DNA from 2 places in the Halomonas sp. TP35 genome. Region 2 is predicted to be linked to the other one. Evidence: predicted binding sites of a transcription regulator. Region 2 holds the regulator's gene; the other holds the start of a gene.
What was found. Region 2 encodes PhoB, which activates phosphate uptake and scavenging genes when phosphate is short. Its sites were predicted from a motif close to TGTCATANNNNTGTCANA; they were not measured.
Positions count from the first base shown of each region.

Region 1: a site for PhoB is predicted at 5,475-5,492, ahead of phnD (phosphate/phosphite/phosphonate ABC transporter substrate-binding protein). Genes of this name have one in related genera too.

Region 1 is NZ_JBQSUZ010000006.1:188,237-195,494, forward strand. Features, by position in the region: gene ACT3RU_RS09895 (YtcA family lipoprotein) at 222-518, shown strand; gene mdtN (multidrug transporter subunit MdtN) at 522-1,571, shown strand; gene ACT3RU_RS09905 (FUSC family protein) at 1,561-3,465, shown strand; gene ACT3RU_RS09910 (TolC family protein) at 3,449-4,984, shown strand; partial or broken gene ACT3RU_RS09915 (EAL domain-containing protein) at 5,234-5,434, shown strand; gene phnD (phosphate/phosphite/phosphonate ABC transporter substrate-binding protein) at 5,541-6,506, shown strand; gene phnC (phosphonate ABC transporter ATP-binding protein) at 6,586-7,258, shown strand, end outside.
Region 2 is NZ_JBQSUZ010000001.1:134,874-142,131, forward strand. Features, by position in the region: gene ACT3RU_RS00615 (hypothetical protein) at 52-408, opposite strand; gene ACT3RU_RS00620 (HU family DNA-binding protein) at 408-680, opposite strand; gene ACT3RU_RS00625 (NAD(P)/FAD-dependent oxidoreductase) at 786-1,979, opposite strand; gene ACT3RU_RS00630 (chorismate--pyruvate lyase family protein) at 2,065-2,628, shown strand; gene ubiA (4-hydroxybenzoate octaprenyltransferase) at 2,664-3,560, shown strand; gene phoB (phosphate regulon transcriptional regulator PhoB) at 3,690-4,379, shown strand; gene phoR (phosphate regulon sensor histidine kinase PhoR) at 4,382-5,677, shown strand; gene ACT3RU_RS00650 (hypothetical protein) at 5,983-6,363, shown strand; gene ACT3RU_RS00655 (hypothetical protein) at 7,031-7,258, shown strand, end outside.

The sequences.
Region 1 (7,258 bases), on a different contig from region 2:
GCTTATCTGACGTCAGTGCATGGCAAACAATGGCGCTGGTCGCTGGAATAGCGTGTAGCGCGGGCGGCGGCATAGACAGCCGCGAACCACGCATGCCATAGTAAGCATGCTTAGGGGACGGCATGCACCAGGTGCATCGCCTCATCAAGATCGGACAAAAGTAAAAGGCCCTGTTGGGCACTATTTTGATAGGGGCAGACTGCAATGAATAGGAGGCTCTGGTGCTGAGAGCAGGCGCCGCCAGGAAAGAACGGCTGCTGAAAAGAATCTTTCTGGCGATCCTTTTGTTGATGGCCGCCACTCCGGCCTTGTCAGCCGCTCCGGCTGTCGGCATGTTTGGTAGCTTCTTTCCTTACTGGCTAATCTCGCTGTTTATCGGTGTGGTGACAACGATTTTTATCCGTGTCATTTTCGTGGTGACGAAGCTCGATGACATCATTCCATGGCGTGTTCTGGTATATCTGTCTCTGACGCTGGCCATGACCCTGTTATCTTCTCATCTTTTTTTTGGACGCTGAATCATGAAAGGTCATGTTTCCAAGCGGGTAGCATCCATTATCGGGGCTGTGATCGCCATTGCCATCATTGCTGGCGCTGCTGTTCTGGCTTACCAAAGCTACGAGAATGCGCGCGCCAATCCGCTGTCAGATGATGCCACTCTGAGGGCCGATATTGTCCACATTGCTCCGTCGGTAGCGGGCCGCATCGTGGCCTTGCATGTTGAGGAAAACGACTTTGTCCGCAAGGGCGATCTTTTGCTGGAAATTGATGACACTGCCTATCGGCTGGCCTTAAAACAGACACAGGCCGACCTGGCCATGGCAACGGCGGCCAGTGGCGATCAGTCTCGAACTATCCGCGCGGAGCAGGCCAATGCGGAAATTGCCGAGGCCCAGATCAATCGAGCCACGACAAACCTGGCGCTGGCGAACCAGACCCTTGACCGCCTGCTGCCGATGGAGTCCAAGGGCTATGTTTCTCAGCAGCAGATCCACGATGCGCGCACTGTTAAACGCAATGCCGAAATCAGCTTACAGGAAGCGATTCAGCAGCGTCAGGCCGCTGAGGCGCTGGTGGGTAATGATGAAGCAACCCTGGCGTTGATTGAAGCGCGCCAGGCAGCTCAGGACATTGCCCAGCATGAGCTGGACGGCACTCGGGTCTATGCGCCTGCTGACGGCCGGGTTGTCGGAGTGACCGTTTCTGTGGGGGACTACGCGCTGCCTGCCCAGTCCCAGTTCAATCTGATCAAGACGGACACCTGGTATGCTTCGGCCAACTTCACCGAAACCATGCTGGGCAATATCGCTGTCGGTGACTGCGCCACGGTATATGCGCTGGCTAACCGCGACCGTGCCATTAAAGGCACAGTGGTGGGAATCGGCTGGGGCGTGGCCTCGAAAGACCTGATCGACCTGCCGTTAACACTGCCGATTGTGCCAAAATCCCTTGATTGGGTGAGAGTTCAGCAGCGCTTTCCCGTCCGCATCCGACTGGATGACCCACCGGCGGAATTGATGCGTGTCGGTGCATCGGCGGTGGCAACGGTTCATCAAAACGATGGCTGCTGAATCTCCGTGGGGGAAAATCGCCCGCCAGGCGTGGGCGGATCTCCAGCCCTTTCCTGGCAGGATTGGCCTGACTTGGCGCGTGGCGCTACTGTGTGCTCTGGTGTCTGCAACGGCCATGATGCTGAAAATACCTGAGGCCTCGATCAGCTGCTATTTGATCATTTTTTTGTCCAAGCAGGATGCCGTAAAGAACTGCATCATGGCCTTGGGCGTGATTCTGATGGCATCAACCGTGGTACTTCTGATGATTCCGATCATCAACGTTAGCATCGACAGCCCTGCCATGCGCCTAGCGGTCATGTTTTTCGCCTCGTATATTTTTCTGTTTCTCAGCTCAGCGACTCCGCTGGGCGAGCAGGCGGCCATTGTTGGCTTGGTGATCGCCTTTATCATGACGCTGGTGACCATGGTGCCGGTTGGTGAGGTCGCTGACAAAGGCTTGCTCATGGCATGGAAAATGGCCTGCATGCCGATGTTTTTGATGATCCTTTTTAACCTGCTGTTCGGCACCCCTTCGCAAACACTGGTGCGTAACCGGATTGTCGAAAGACTGCGCTGTGCGGCAGACCGCATCGAGACACAGCAAGCGTCAACGGCTTTCAACACTCTGGTGAGCGAAGGTAATGATGACTCGTTGCAGCAAATGCAGATCGTCAAGCTGCTGCACCTGATATCGACGGTACGCTCTCGCTGGCTCAGCGGAGCCACTGAGACAAGTTATCGCATCCTGATTATCGCTGAGGCCCTGCCTGAAAGCCTGAGCCGCGCAGCAAGGAGTAACTTGGCGGTTGAGTTACGCCAAGCGGCGGATGTTATCGCCAATGATAAGTGCCCGGTGCTACAGGCTGCGCCGGAGGCGGCAGAAACCGGCTTACAGCCGCTTTATGTCGCATTACATGGTTTGTCACAGCCGGATGGAGGGGCTGCACAGCCACCGCGTCCGAGAAAAATACCTTTGCTGGCTGCCGATGCATTTTCCAATCCGATACATCAGCGCTATGCGCTAAAGACATCAGCAGCAGCGGTGCTCTGCTATTTGATTTATACCGGCATGCAGTGGGATGGCATTCATACGGCGATGATCACCTGTTATGTTGCCGCGCTCGGCACTACGGGGGAAACACTGCGTAAGCTGACGTTGCGGATCGTCGGTTGTCTGATTGGCGCAGCGATGGGGATTTTTTCGTTGGTTTTCATCATGCCGCACCTGAGCTCCGTCGGTGGCCTGATGGGGCTGGTATTCTTTGGTGTGCTGATCGGTGCCTGGGTGTCATCAGGTACTGAGCGGATCTATTATGCCGGCGTGCAGATCGCCTTGGCTTTCTTGCTGACCACCCTCAATGGATTTGGTCCCAGCTTTGATATCTCCCAGGCCAGCAACCGTATCTACGGCATCCTGCTGGGTATTTTTGTCATCTATGTGATTTTTACCCAGTTCTGGCCGCGCAGTGTCATCAATCAGGTGGCACGGCAGCTCAACGATGTGCTGGATGCCTTGAGCGATCTCAGTACGCTTTCCAGGCAGGATCAACAGTTGCGCACCCAAGCGGCATCTACTGCATATTTTGCACTGGGCCAGGCCGAAGAACTGCTCGATATGGTGCCTTTCGAGCCGTCGCGTCTGCGTGCCAGCACTGATGAACTGAAGCGCGTGGAAAGAATTGTTGAAGAGCTCAATGACCTCACCAGCCAGCTTTACATGGCAGAACAGGATGACGGCACTATCAAAGAGCGTCTGCAGCGACTCAAGTCACAGCTGGTCACTGAGCTTGAAAACCGACGTAACAGGGCGTCTTCGACTTACGAGGGCTCTCCCCTCGACGACGGCGCGTATAGTGATATAGAACGGCAACTCACTCGGATAGAGCGGATTGTGCATGTTGAGAAAAGCTAGCGTGTCCAGATTAGCCAAGCTCAGAACCTGTATTGCTCTGGGCGTTGTTCTTGGCACTATAGGGGGCCTGCAGGGCTGCGCAACGGATGCGCTAAAGAATACCTCCGCCTCCCCCAGCACGCCCTGGGTGCCTCAAGGTCAGTCCGCGCTGCCTGGCGATTTTTCCGTGTCAGGTTCAACTGATATCGGCTTGCTGCCAGACCCGGTGTCACAGGATCTACAGCCGGGCAAGGTGTATCAGTTACCCGAGCTGATAGACTTTGCGCAACGTCATAACCCGTCAACCCGAGTTGCCTGGGAACAGGCGCGCCAGCTGGCGCTGGCCTCTGGAATGGTGGAAGCCACGTTTCTGCCGATCCTGACCGCCAATGTGTTTGCGGGCAGACAGCAAACCAGCATTCCTTATCGCGGGTTGCTGGATGGTGACACTCACCATGTCGATACCACCGTCAGCGGTGTGGCGCCGAACCTTGCTTTGCAGTGGCTAGTGTTTGATTTTGGTCGGCGCGAGGCGCTCAGCGATGCCGCCCGACACAATGCCTATGCGGCCAACGTCAACTTCAATGGTGCCCACCAGGCGGTGATCTACAACGTGACGCGTAGCTATTACCAGTACGGTGCTGCCAAGGACAGGCTGGCAATTGCTGAGGAGGTGCTGGTCAACAACCGCCTTCTGCAGGATGCGGCTGAGTCCCGCTACGCCAATGGCACCGGCACCAGTATCGCTGTTGCTCAAGCCCGCCAGCTTGTCGCCCAATCTAACCTGCGGATGGTGCAGGCACAGAGTATGCTGCGCGATCAGTATCAGGAGTTGCTGAGTGCTCTCGGCGCTTCGCCGACGACACAGATCGAGGTGGCCGGCGCGTCGAATCGCCCGCTACCGGGTATTGACGAGTTGGCATCGGTGGATTCTGCGATTGAGGCGGCACTCAGCAAGCGGCCGGATGTGCTGGCCAGCTATGCTGAGCTGCAAGCTGCCAAAGCGACAGAGCGTGCCGCCGATGCCGACTTCATGCCCCGGGTATTTGTTGCCGCCGCCACGGGAACCAACAAGAAAAATCTGAGCATTGGTCATTTGCCCAGTATTGGCAACCAGACCACAGGCACCGGGGTGTTCCTGGGGGTGACAATGCCTATCTATGATGGCGGCCTTCTTGCCGCCAAACGCCAGCAGGCAGTCTCTGTCACGGCTTCAGCCGAAGCGGCATTCGAGAAAATTCGCAACACGGCGATGCGCGAGATGGTCGTTGCTGCTGATGCACTGCGCTCCTCACTGGCAGCTTTTGACGCCGCTGATGCGTTGACCGAAGCGGCAGCGGTGACTTACGACGCGGCCTTTGATGCTTATCGCAACGGGGTAGGCACTATCACTGAGGCTACTGCGGCGGAGTCCGGTCTGCTGGATGCAAGGCTGGCACGCTCCGAGGCACATGCAGCAAGCCTGATTGCAGCATCGACGCTTGCGTTCACGCTTGGCGCCATGACATCAAGCACGTCCCCTTTAGAGGCTATTCCCTGAGGCTCGTCCATCCAATACCCTTCACTCGTAAGCTATTTTAGCGCGCTAACTGTCACGCCAGTGTCATAAAAAAGTCGCACGCTTGCTAACTAGACAGTCTTCGTAAAAAGCCTTTGCAAACCGCCTCTAACGTCGTCTCTAACACCGTCTCTAATACAAGAGGCATTCAGCCGTTTAATAAGGTGCTTTCACGAACCTGTAAGAGTCTTTTTCAATAGCTATCACGACGTTTGATAAGGCAGCAGGCATATGACCGCCCAGGAAGCGCAATGGCTTAACCGTATTATTGAATCAGAAGATCTGCACGTGTTGTTTCAACCCATCGTGGATGCCAGCCAGCAATCTATTTACGGCTATGAAGCACTGATACGTGGGCCTAAAACATCGCCGCTGCACTCACCGCTGCGCTTGTTTGATGTGGCCATGCAGGCGGGGCTATTGGTAGAGCTGCATTAAGTGTTTTGAAGCCGTCATCAAGTGGTCATTTAAGTGTCGCGGTGTTGTCATCTAGCGTCGGCAGGATAGCGCTATCTTCGAACAACATTCCAGGTGACGTATGCATACTGTGTCTCTACCCCGTACTTTGATCAGCGCGGCTGTTGTCAGTGCTTTTGCTCTGATTGCCGTCAATGCCTCGGCAGACCTCTCTGCGCGTTATGTCGATAACGACGGTGACATGCTAGCGGATGCACCCACGGATGAGTCACAGTGGGTTGACCCCGATACGTTGGTATTTGCTTATACACCGGTTGAAGACCCGGCCGTTTATGCGGATGTTTGGGCCGACTTTTTGGACCACCTAAGCGAAGCCACAGGTAAAGACGTTCAGTTCTTCCCGGTTCAGTCCAACGCGGCACAGCAAGAAGCGCTACGTGCTGGCCGTCTGCACGTCGCGGGCTTTAACACCGGTGGTGTACCGGTTGCGGTGAACTGCGGCGGCTTCCGCCCATTTACCATTATGGCGGCCGATGACGGTAGCTACGGCTATGAAATGGAAATCATCACCTACCCAGGCAGCGGTATTGAGTCGGTTGAAGACCTGGCAGGGCGTCAGCTGGCGTTTACCTCTGAGACCTCTAACTCAGGTTTCCGAGCGCCTTCTGCGCTGCTGCGTTCTGAATATGGCATGGAAGCAGGGGAAGACTTCGAGGCAGCGTTTTCTGGTTCCCACGATAACTCCATCCTGGGCGTTGTGAATAAAGATTACGACGCAGCAGCCATTGCTAACTCCGTTGGTACGCGCATGATGGCTCGGGGCGTCGTTAGTGAAGGCGATTACGACATTATCTACACCTCAGAAACCTTCCCCACCACAGCATACGGTTTGGCGCATAACCTGAAGCCTGAGCTGGCTGAGCAGATCCAAGAGGCGTTCTTCAGCTACGACTGGGAGGGTTCTGCGCTACAGGCTGAGTTTGCCAATTCGGGAGAAGCGCAATTTATCCCGATCACCTATAAAGAGAACTGGTCAGTTATCCGCACGATCGCCGATGCCAACGGTGTGACGTACGAATGTGACTAAGTAAGCCCTTACTTTTGCGGTTACTCGGCCAGAAGGTTAACCCCTTCTGGCCGTTACATTATGTAGATGAGGTAGAGCGATGTTGACACTCAGCGGCGTTACCAAGCGCTATCCAACCGGGGACCGTGCGCTTACTGATATCGAACTTACCCTGCCTAAAGGCCAGGTGATGGCGCTTATCGGTCCCTCTGGAGCGGGTAAAAGTACCCTGATTCGCTGTGTAAATCGCTTGGTAGAGCCTACGTCGGGCAGTATTCGCCTGGAAGGAACAGAACTTACCAGGCTTTCTGGTAGTGGCTTGCGTAAGGCGCGTCGCTCAATGGGTATGATTTTCCAGGAGTACGCGCTGGTTGACCGTCTGACAGTGATGGAAAACGTGCTTTCCGGACGGCTTGGTTACGTGGGCTTCTGGCGTAGTTTTTTACGGCGCTATCCGCAGGATGCTGTCGCTGAAGCCTTTCGTCTGCTTGAGCGAGTAGGCCTGCCTCACGCTATTGATAAGCGCGCCGATGCGTTGTCGGGTGGCCAACGCCAGCGAGTGGGGATTGCCCGGGCACTGTTGCAAAGCCCTAAACTGCTACTGGTAGATGAGCCAACCGCTAGCCTGGACCCCAAGACCTCACGCCAGATTATGCGCCTGATTCGTGAGCTGTGCGCCGAGCGCGAACTGGCGACGATTATCAATATTCATGACGTAGCGCTCGCCCAGCAGTTTGCAGACCGTATTGTGGGGCTGCGGGCTGGCCAGATCG
Region 2 (7,258 bases):
GAGTAGGAACCCGCCACCTATGGGTGGCGGGTAGAACCGCTGGAAGAAGCGTTATAAATACTTCAGCAGTTTTTGCAGCTTGTTCATATCGGTGGAGTCACCGACAAGGCGTACCTCGCCGTTGAGCATTCCATCGAGGAAAGCTTGCTGCGTTGGCTTTCTAAGGATACGTAATGCGGCTTCCTGATCGCGAAAGCGCAATTCAAGATCCAAATCGACTGGCAGGCCTTTACCAGAAGAGATCCCTTTGGGGGCCATCCGGTAGTAGCGAGCAATGCTCAAGTCTTCTGTAGCAATGCCCCAGTCCAAGTGACGCATCCTTTCAAGCTGCTCACGAAAGCGCGGCTTGCGGCGCAGGGCACGTTTGAGCATTAGGCTCAATAGCCACAGCGTCAGCTTGAGTTTCATTAGGAAACGGCGTCCTTAAGCGCTTTACCCGGCTTAAAGGCAACATTTTTGCTAGCCGGAATTTGTAAAGGCGCACCCGTTTGCGGGTTTTTGCCGGTACGCGCTGCACGCTCACGTACGGTAAAGGTACCAAAACCAATCAATGCCACATCTTCGCCTTTCGCAACGCTGTTGGTGATTTCATCCAGAATAACATTCAGGACCTGGCCTGCTTTGTCCTTGGATAAGTCGGCACTCTCAGCGATGGCAGCGGCGAGTTCAGGTTTGCGCATAGGAAGTTCCCCTCATTAACGTTAAGCGTAAAGCATAGCGGTGTTGTTAAAAGTGCTCACTAGACTGGGCTAGCTTATCCAGCCTAGACGTGAGCGCGATAAAAATCAGCCCAGCAGTGCGGGAGCTGCCCGGGAAAGCTCCACTTTCCGTCTCACGCAGCCGCCTGTCAACGCAAAACCGACTAAATTCCCGTCTTTATCTTCGGCAAGCGCCGTCATATCACCCCCTTCGCCCTCAATTCGCCAGTGTTCGAGTATCGCCGAAGGCGGATAGGCCACTACGGGCAATAGCGGCGTTTTCACAATGATGGGCCAGGCGCCAAAGCTGACCTGCGTTGGTGAGCCGGTAAGCGTTGCCGAGAGTGCTTTGGCACTGGCTTGTAATGGCTGGACGTACATGGCATTGATGCCTTCTATGCAAGCAACATCGCCCAAGGCATAAATATGCGGGTGCGAAGTGCGCAAATATCGGTCTACCTGAATACCTTGTGGTGAAACGGCAAGCCCAGCGGCCTTTGCCAGCGCGGTTCTTGGCGTAAGGCCGGTTGCCAGTAAAATAACATCGGCGTTGACGATGTCATCGTTGCTAAGCGTTAGACGAACAGTGCTGTCATTATTCGGGGCTAACTCTTTAATCGTGCGGTGAAGCGCAAGCTTTATGCCGGCTTCCTGAAAGGCATCACTCAGCGCAAACCCCAGCGGTTCTGGTAATAGCTTGGGTAACGGCGTGGCCTCTGGAGCAATCAGGGTGACTTGATGGCCACCTGCATGCAGGTCGTTGGCAAATTCACAGCCGACTAATCCTGCGCCGATAACGGCAATGCGCGTGGGGCGCTCACTCAGCGCGTGATGAAGCAGACGATAGTCGTCGAGATCGTTAATGGTAAAGCAGTAGCGAGCAACGCTTTCTGGAATGTCAAAAGGCACCCGGGATTCAGCACCGATCGCCAGCACCAGTGTATCGTAGGCAAGTGTTTGTCCGTCGCTAAGCTGTACAGTGTGCGTGTCTGTTGTCACGTGCTCTACTGACGTATGGGTAAGCACATGGGCATCCAATTCATCGGCCAGTGCCGTGGCTGAATGCCTGGCCAACTGATTGGGCGAGAGGCGTTTTGCAAAGCCGGTAGATAACAGCGGCTTGCTGTAGTCCTCGCCGCTGTCTGCGCTCACCAAAATAATCGAGCGCTTATCGCCTTGGCGACGTAGCGCACGGGCAAGCCCAATGCCTGCCATGCCGGTACCAATGATGATCAACTCAGCGTGGCCAGTCGGGTTGCTAACCGGATGTGATGCAGGCATGCCATCCCCAAATAATCGGTGTCGTAAAAGCTTTTAAGACCACCATGTTACACTAGCTTCTCTGTTTTTTGCCCAGGAGTATCTGGTGGTGACGTTCTCTTTTCGGCAAGCGTATGCCTTTCCTGTTTGGCAGCCCGTGGCTGCGTTACGCCCCGCCATGAGCGCTGCCTGGTGGAAGTGGGTTGCGTCTACGGATTCGCTAACGGCTCGCTTACAAGCGGCAGGCGCAGGGCAACCATTCCGTGTTCGCCTGCTGCGCCAAGGCGCCGGCGTGCCTCTGCATGATGAAGCGCAGGCGTTGGGGATTGAGCTTCGTCGCTATGCCTGGTTAAGGGAGGTCGCCCTGTGCGTGGGTGATAACCCTTGGGTGGTCGCACGTTCGGTTGCCCCCTTAACACAGCTAAAAGGCCAGCGATTGGAGCAACTTGGTGAGCGCTCGCTGGGCAGTTGGCTGTTTCGCCAGCCAGATTTAGTACGCGGCCCTCTTGAAGCTACGAGCGGTGCGCCACGCTTTGCCTTCCCTCAGGTTGCTGGCGTGAAAAGTCGTTGGGGGCGGCGCTCAGTGTTTCAACATGGTGGGTTATCGCTACTTGTACAAGAGTACTTTTTATCCACCATGGCAGATGACCTTCGTTTGTCTTCGCGGTAGGCTTGCTCGGCATCTCTTCTTTACGTGAGGTAGGCATGGATCGTTCTTTGTTGCGGCCAGTCGGATGGGCGCGAGTCGCTGATTTTTTACACTTAATGCGCCTGGACCGCCCCATTGGTACCTGGCTATTGATGTGGCCTACCTTATGGGCGCTTTGGGTGGCTACAAACGGGGTGCCTGGTCGCAACGTGCTGCTTATTTTTGTGGCAGGTGTTTATGTTATGCGCGCTGCTGGCTGCGTTGTGAATGATTACGCTGACCGCCATGTTGATGGCCACGTTAAGCGCACGAAACATCGTCCACTGGCGACGGGGCGAATCAGTGAAACCGAAGCCAAACTGCTGTTTATTGGGCTGGTCACTGTTGCGTTTGTGTTAGTGCTGCTGACCAACTGGTTTACGGTGCTGCTGTCGATTGGTGGCGTGGTCCTGGCGTTTATCTACCCCTTTATGAAGCGTTACACCCATCTTCCTCAGGTGGTGCTGGGGGCGGCTTTTTCGTGGGCAATCCCCATGGCGTTTGGGGCGGTGCTGGGATATGTACCTGTGGAAGCCTGGTTGCTGTTTTTTGCGAACGTACTGTGGACGGTTGCTTACGATACCCAATACGCCATGGTCGACCGTGACGATGACCTAAAAATTGGTATTAAATCAACGGCGGTGCTGTTTGGCAGTGCAGACCGCTTGATGATTGGATTACTGCAACTGGCGACGTTGGTGCTGTTAGCCTTTGTGGGTGTTCGTGTGGGGCTGGGTGGTTTTTTCTGGCTGGGCCTTGCCGGTATGGCGGCCACCTTTATTCATCAACAGCGCCTGATTCGGCATCGTGAACGCGACCCGTGTTTTCAGGCTTTTTTGAATAACTACTGGTCAGGGCTGCTGGTTTTTGCCGGCATTGCGCTAAGTTGGTGGCCAGTGGCCGGGCCGCTCTAGCAAAGCGTGATTAGGCCTGTCATTCGTTCTTGTTATTGGCTATTGTCATATAAGTGTCATCAAGTCATGGTGTTATTGTCACTGAGATGTCATTGAATTACCTTTCATTGAGCACCGTGAGGCCCTGGAATGACCGCCAAGACCGTTTTGATTGTCGATGATGAAGCACCTATTCGCGAAATGATCGCAGTGGCGCTGGAAATGGCTGACTATCGCGTGCTTGAAGCGGATAACGCCCAGGATGCCCACGCGTTAGTCGTTGACCATCAGCCTGACTTACTGCTTCTGGATTGGATGATGCCAGGCACCAGTGGTATTGAGTTGGCGCGACGCCTTAAGCGTGAAGAAGCAACCGCCGAAATGCCGATTATTATGCTCACCGCCAAGGGTGAGGAAGACAATAAGATTCAAGGCCTTGAGGCGGGCGCGGACGACTATATCACCAAACCCTTCTCGCCCCGTGAGTTGGTCGCGCGCTTGAAAGCCGTATTGCGACGCACCACCCCACGTGGCGTAGAAGACCCCATCGAAATTAACGGCCTTCTACTCGACCCCGTCAGCCACCGTGTTAGTGCGCATGGCAAGGCGCTGGAAATGGGGCCCACTGAATATCGCCTGCTGCAGTTCTTTATGACCCACCAGGAGCGAGCCTATACACGCAGCCAACTGCTGGACCAGGTATGGGGCGGCAATGTGTATGTTGAAGAACGCACAGTGGATGTACATATTCGGCGCTTGCGTAAGGCGTTAGGCGATGTGCACCAAAACCTGATTCAGACGGTACGGGGTACCGGTTATCGTTTCTCAGCCCGGGTGTAACTGTGCGCCTATGGAGCCGTGAGCTTTGGCGTATTGCCTGGTTAGCGACCATAGGTGTTTGCCTGGGGTGGCTATTAGGTTCAGCGGGCCTTGGTTTGGCAACCGGGTTGGCCGTTTGCCTTTTTTACCATTTACGCCAACTGCGCGTCCTCTTTCAATGGTTAACCCTTAATCCTCATAACGAGCCCCCGGCTGCGGGTGGCATGTGGGGGGATTTGCTTGATCGTCTTTACCGCTACCAAAAAAGCCAGCGCATTACACAAGGTCGATTGCGGTCTACGCTTGCGCGTATCCAGGAATCCTCAGAGGCCATGCGCGACAGCGTGGTAATGCTCGACCGCCACGGTGATTTGGAGTGGTGGAACAGTGCAGCGACGGATATGCTGGGCCTACAAACCGCGCACGATCGTGGCCAGCACATTACCAATTTGTTGCGTGACCCACGCTTTATCAGCTACTTCAACGCCCGCGATTACAGCGAACCGCTTACGCTGACCTCACCCATTGATGAGCGCAGCATTCTGCAATACCAAATTACCTTGTATGGCGACGATGAGCGCCTGGTGATGGCGCGGGATATCACTCGTTTGCACCGCCTTGAGCAGATGCGCAGAGACTTCGTGGCCAACGTCTCCCATGAGCTGCGTACGCCGCTTACTGTTCTTTCTGGCTACCTCGAAACCTATGGTGACTTGGCTGAGCAGCTTCCGCCTCGCTTGGGCAGGGGGATCGAGCAAATGCAGGACCAGACGCAGCGCATGCAAAATCTGGTTAACGACCTGCTGCTTTTGTCACGCTTGGAAATTGATCAAGGCGGGCAAGACCATCAGGCGCTGTCGGTTGAGCAATTGCTTAATAGCGTCTGCCAGGATGCATTGGCGCTATCGCACCGTAAGCATGTTGTCCGTGTTGCTATTGAAAGTGACGCCCAGCTCATAGGGAGCGAGCAGGAAATACGTAGCGCCATTTCTAACCTGGCTTTCAATGCGGTGCGATATACCCCAGAGGGTAGCCAAATTATACTGCGCTGGGCGCCCATGGAAGATGGAAGCGGATGTATAGAAGTAGAAGATGATGGAGAGGGCATCGATCCTGTCCACCTCCCCAGGCTAACGGAGCGCTTTTATCGGGTTGATAAAGGCCGGAGTACCGCGACAGGCGGTACTGGGCTTGGTCTTGCCATCGTTAAGCATATCCTGCTGCGCCATGATGCTCAGCTTCAGGTTGAATCGCACCCTGGCGAAGGTTCGCTATTTCGCTGTACTTTCCCCGCCACTCGGCTGGCTGCTACCTCCTAGCCTCCTTCCTGGTCTTCTGTATAACCTTTATCCAAGCGTGCCATATGGACAAGTCATCTATGGTTCAAGTCTGCTCATGTGTCATTTTTAGTCAGTTATGGTGGTCCCTTATACACGATCAGCGAGCATGATTGGCACGCGGTATTTGTTTTAAGTTGTTTATTAATAAGAAATATTTTTTTATTTTTGTTTTTTGGCATCACATCTGCATTAAGCTGGGCAAGGAAGATTACCGCAGGAAATGGTACGCCAGGAAGGCACTTCCTTAAGGTAAGCGGTATCAACAGCGATCGAGGAGAAGGAACATGATGTCCAAGGAACTACTCAAGAAAGCTGGGATTTTAGGTGTAACATTCGGTTTACTGGCAAGCCCCTTCGCTTTTGCCCAAGAGCCAGTAGATCCGAGCCATGATATTACTGCTGATGAAGAACCCGTGCAGCCGCAATCATCTGGTACAGGAGCAGGTGGTGATGCATCTACCTATGATGCAGACGAGCTCTCAGATATGAACGGTGAAAGCGCAGGCGATACTACTCGCCCCGGTGCAGGTTCTTCTCAACATGAAACTCATAATGAGTCGATGGATGGTGGTCCAACGGGCGTAACAGGTGGCGGCGATACGTCATTTGAGCCGAGCGACCTGCCTGAGCAAAATAGCTCTGTGACCACTGGTCAAGATCAGTGACCAGCGGTTTAAACACTCAGCGCTAAAAATTTGTACTACAGTTTAGGAACGAGCACGGGATAAGGATGTCCCATCGCATGGATGCTCACCGATTCATGGATTGAATCAAGCGACAATCAGAGCGTTAGTCAGGGTAAATTCCAAGGTTGGAGTCCCGCAAAAGGAGTGGAAGCTAGCGCTAGTTATTGTCCATAGATGCGAGGTTAGGGCCCTGCCATGGCAGGGCCTAATCTTGTTATGTAGCCTTTGATGAGCAGTCGTGTTTGGCTGGTTTTAAAACTGAACCCCCCCTATCTACGTTTTTTTAACATTACACCCGCTCATAATAGTTTTTTTCACGATTCTCTTGTCCCACGGCGTGATGACCCCTTTCATGCTTTTTAAACGCAAAGGTTGATAACGAGCTTTTTAGCTTGTTCACCATGGTGCTGTGCCAACACTAAAAAAATGTTAGCTTGTTATTTACTTGGATAGCTTTATTTGTGTGGTCGTGTTTAAAAATATTTTTAATCATTCAGCATTTCACGAATTTGGGACGTTTGGGCACTTGGACCATAATCTTGCAGTCAAAGACACTGATCGCTTCTCACCCTTCAGTGCAATGGTATTTACGTTAGTGTGATAATAGCCAAGACAGGTGAGCGGCACCCCACATCAGGAGAGCGTTATGTCATTTAAAGCAGTTTTAAAAACGGCAGGTGTTTTAGGTATTTCTATCGGTTTGATTGCAAGCCCGCTAGCTTTTGCCCAAAGCTCTATTGAGCGTACTAAAGATCGTGCAGTCGGCAGCGATGTCATCGACATGCCGCAATCCACTAGCACGTCTAGTCCTCACTACTCACCCAGTGAGCTTAACCATAGTCAGCGTGATCATATGAACGGCAACTATGCACCG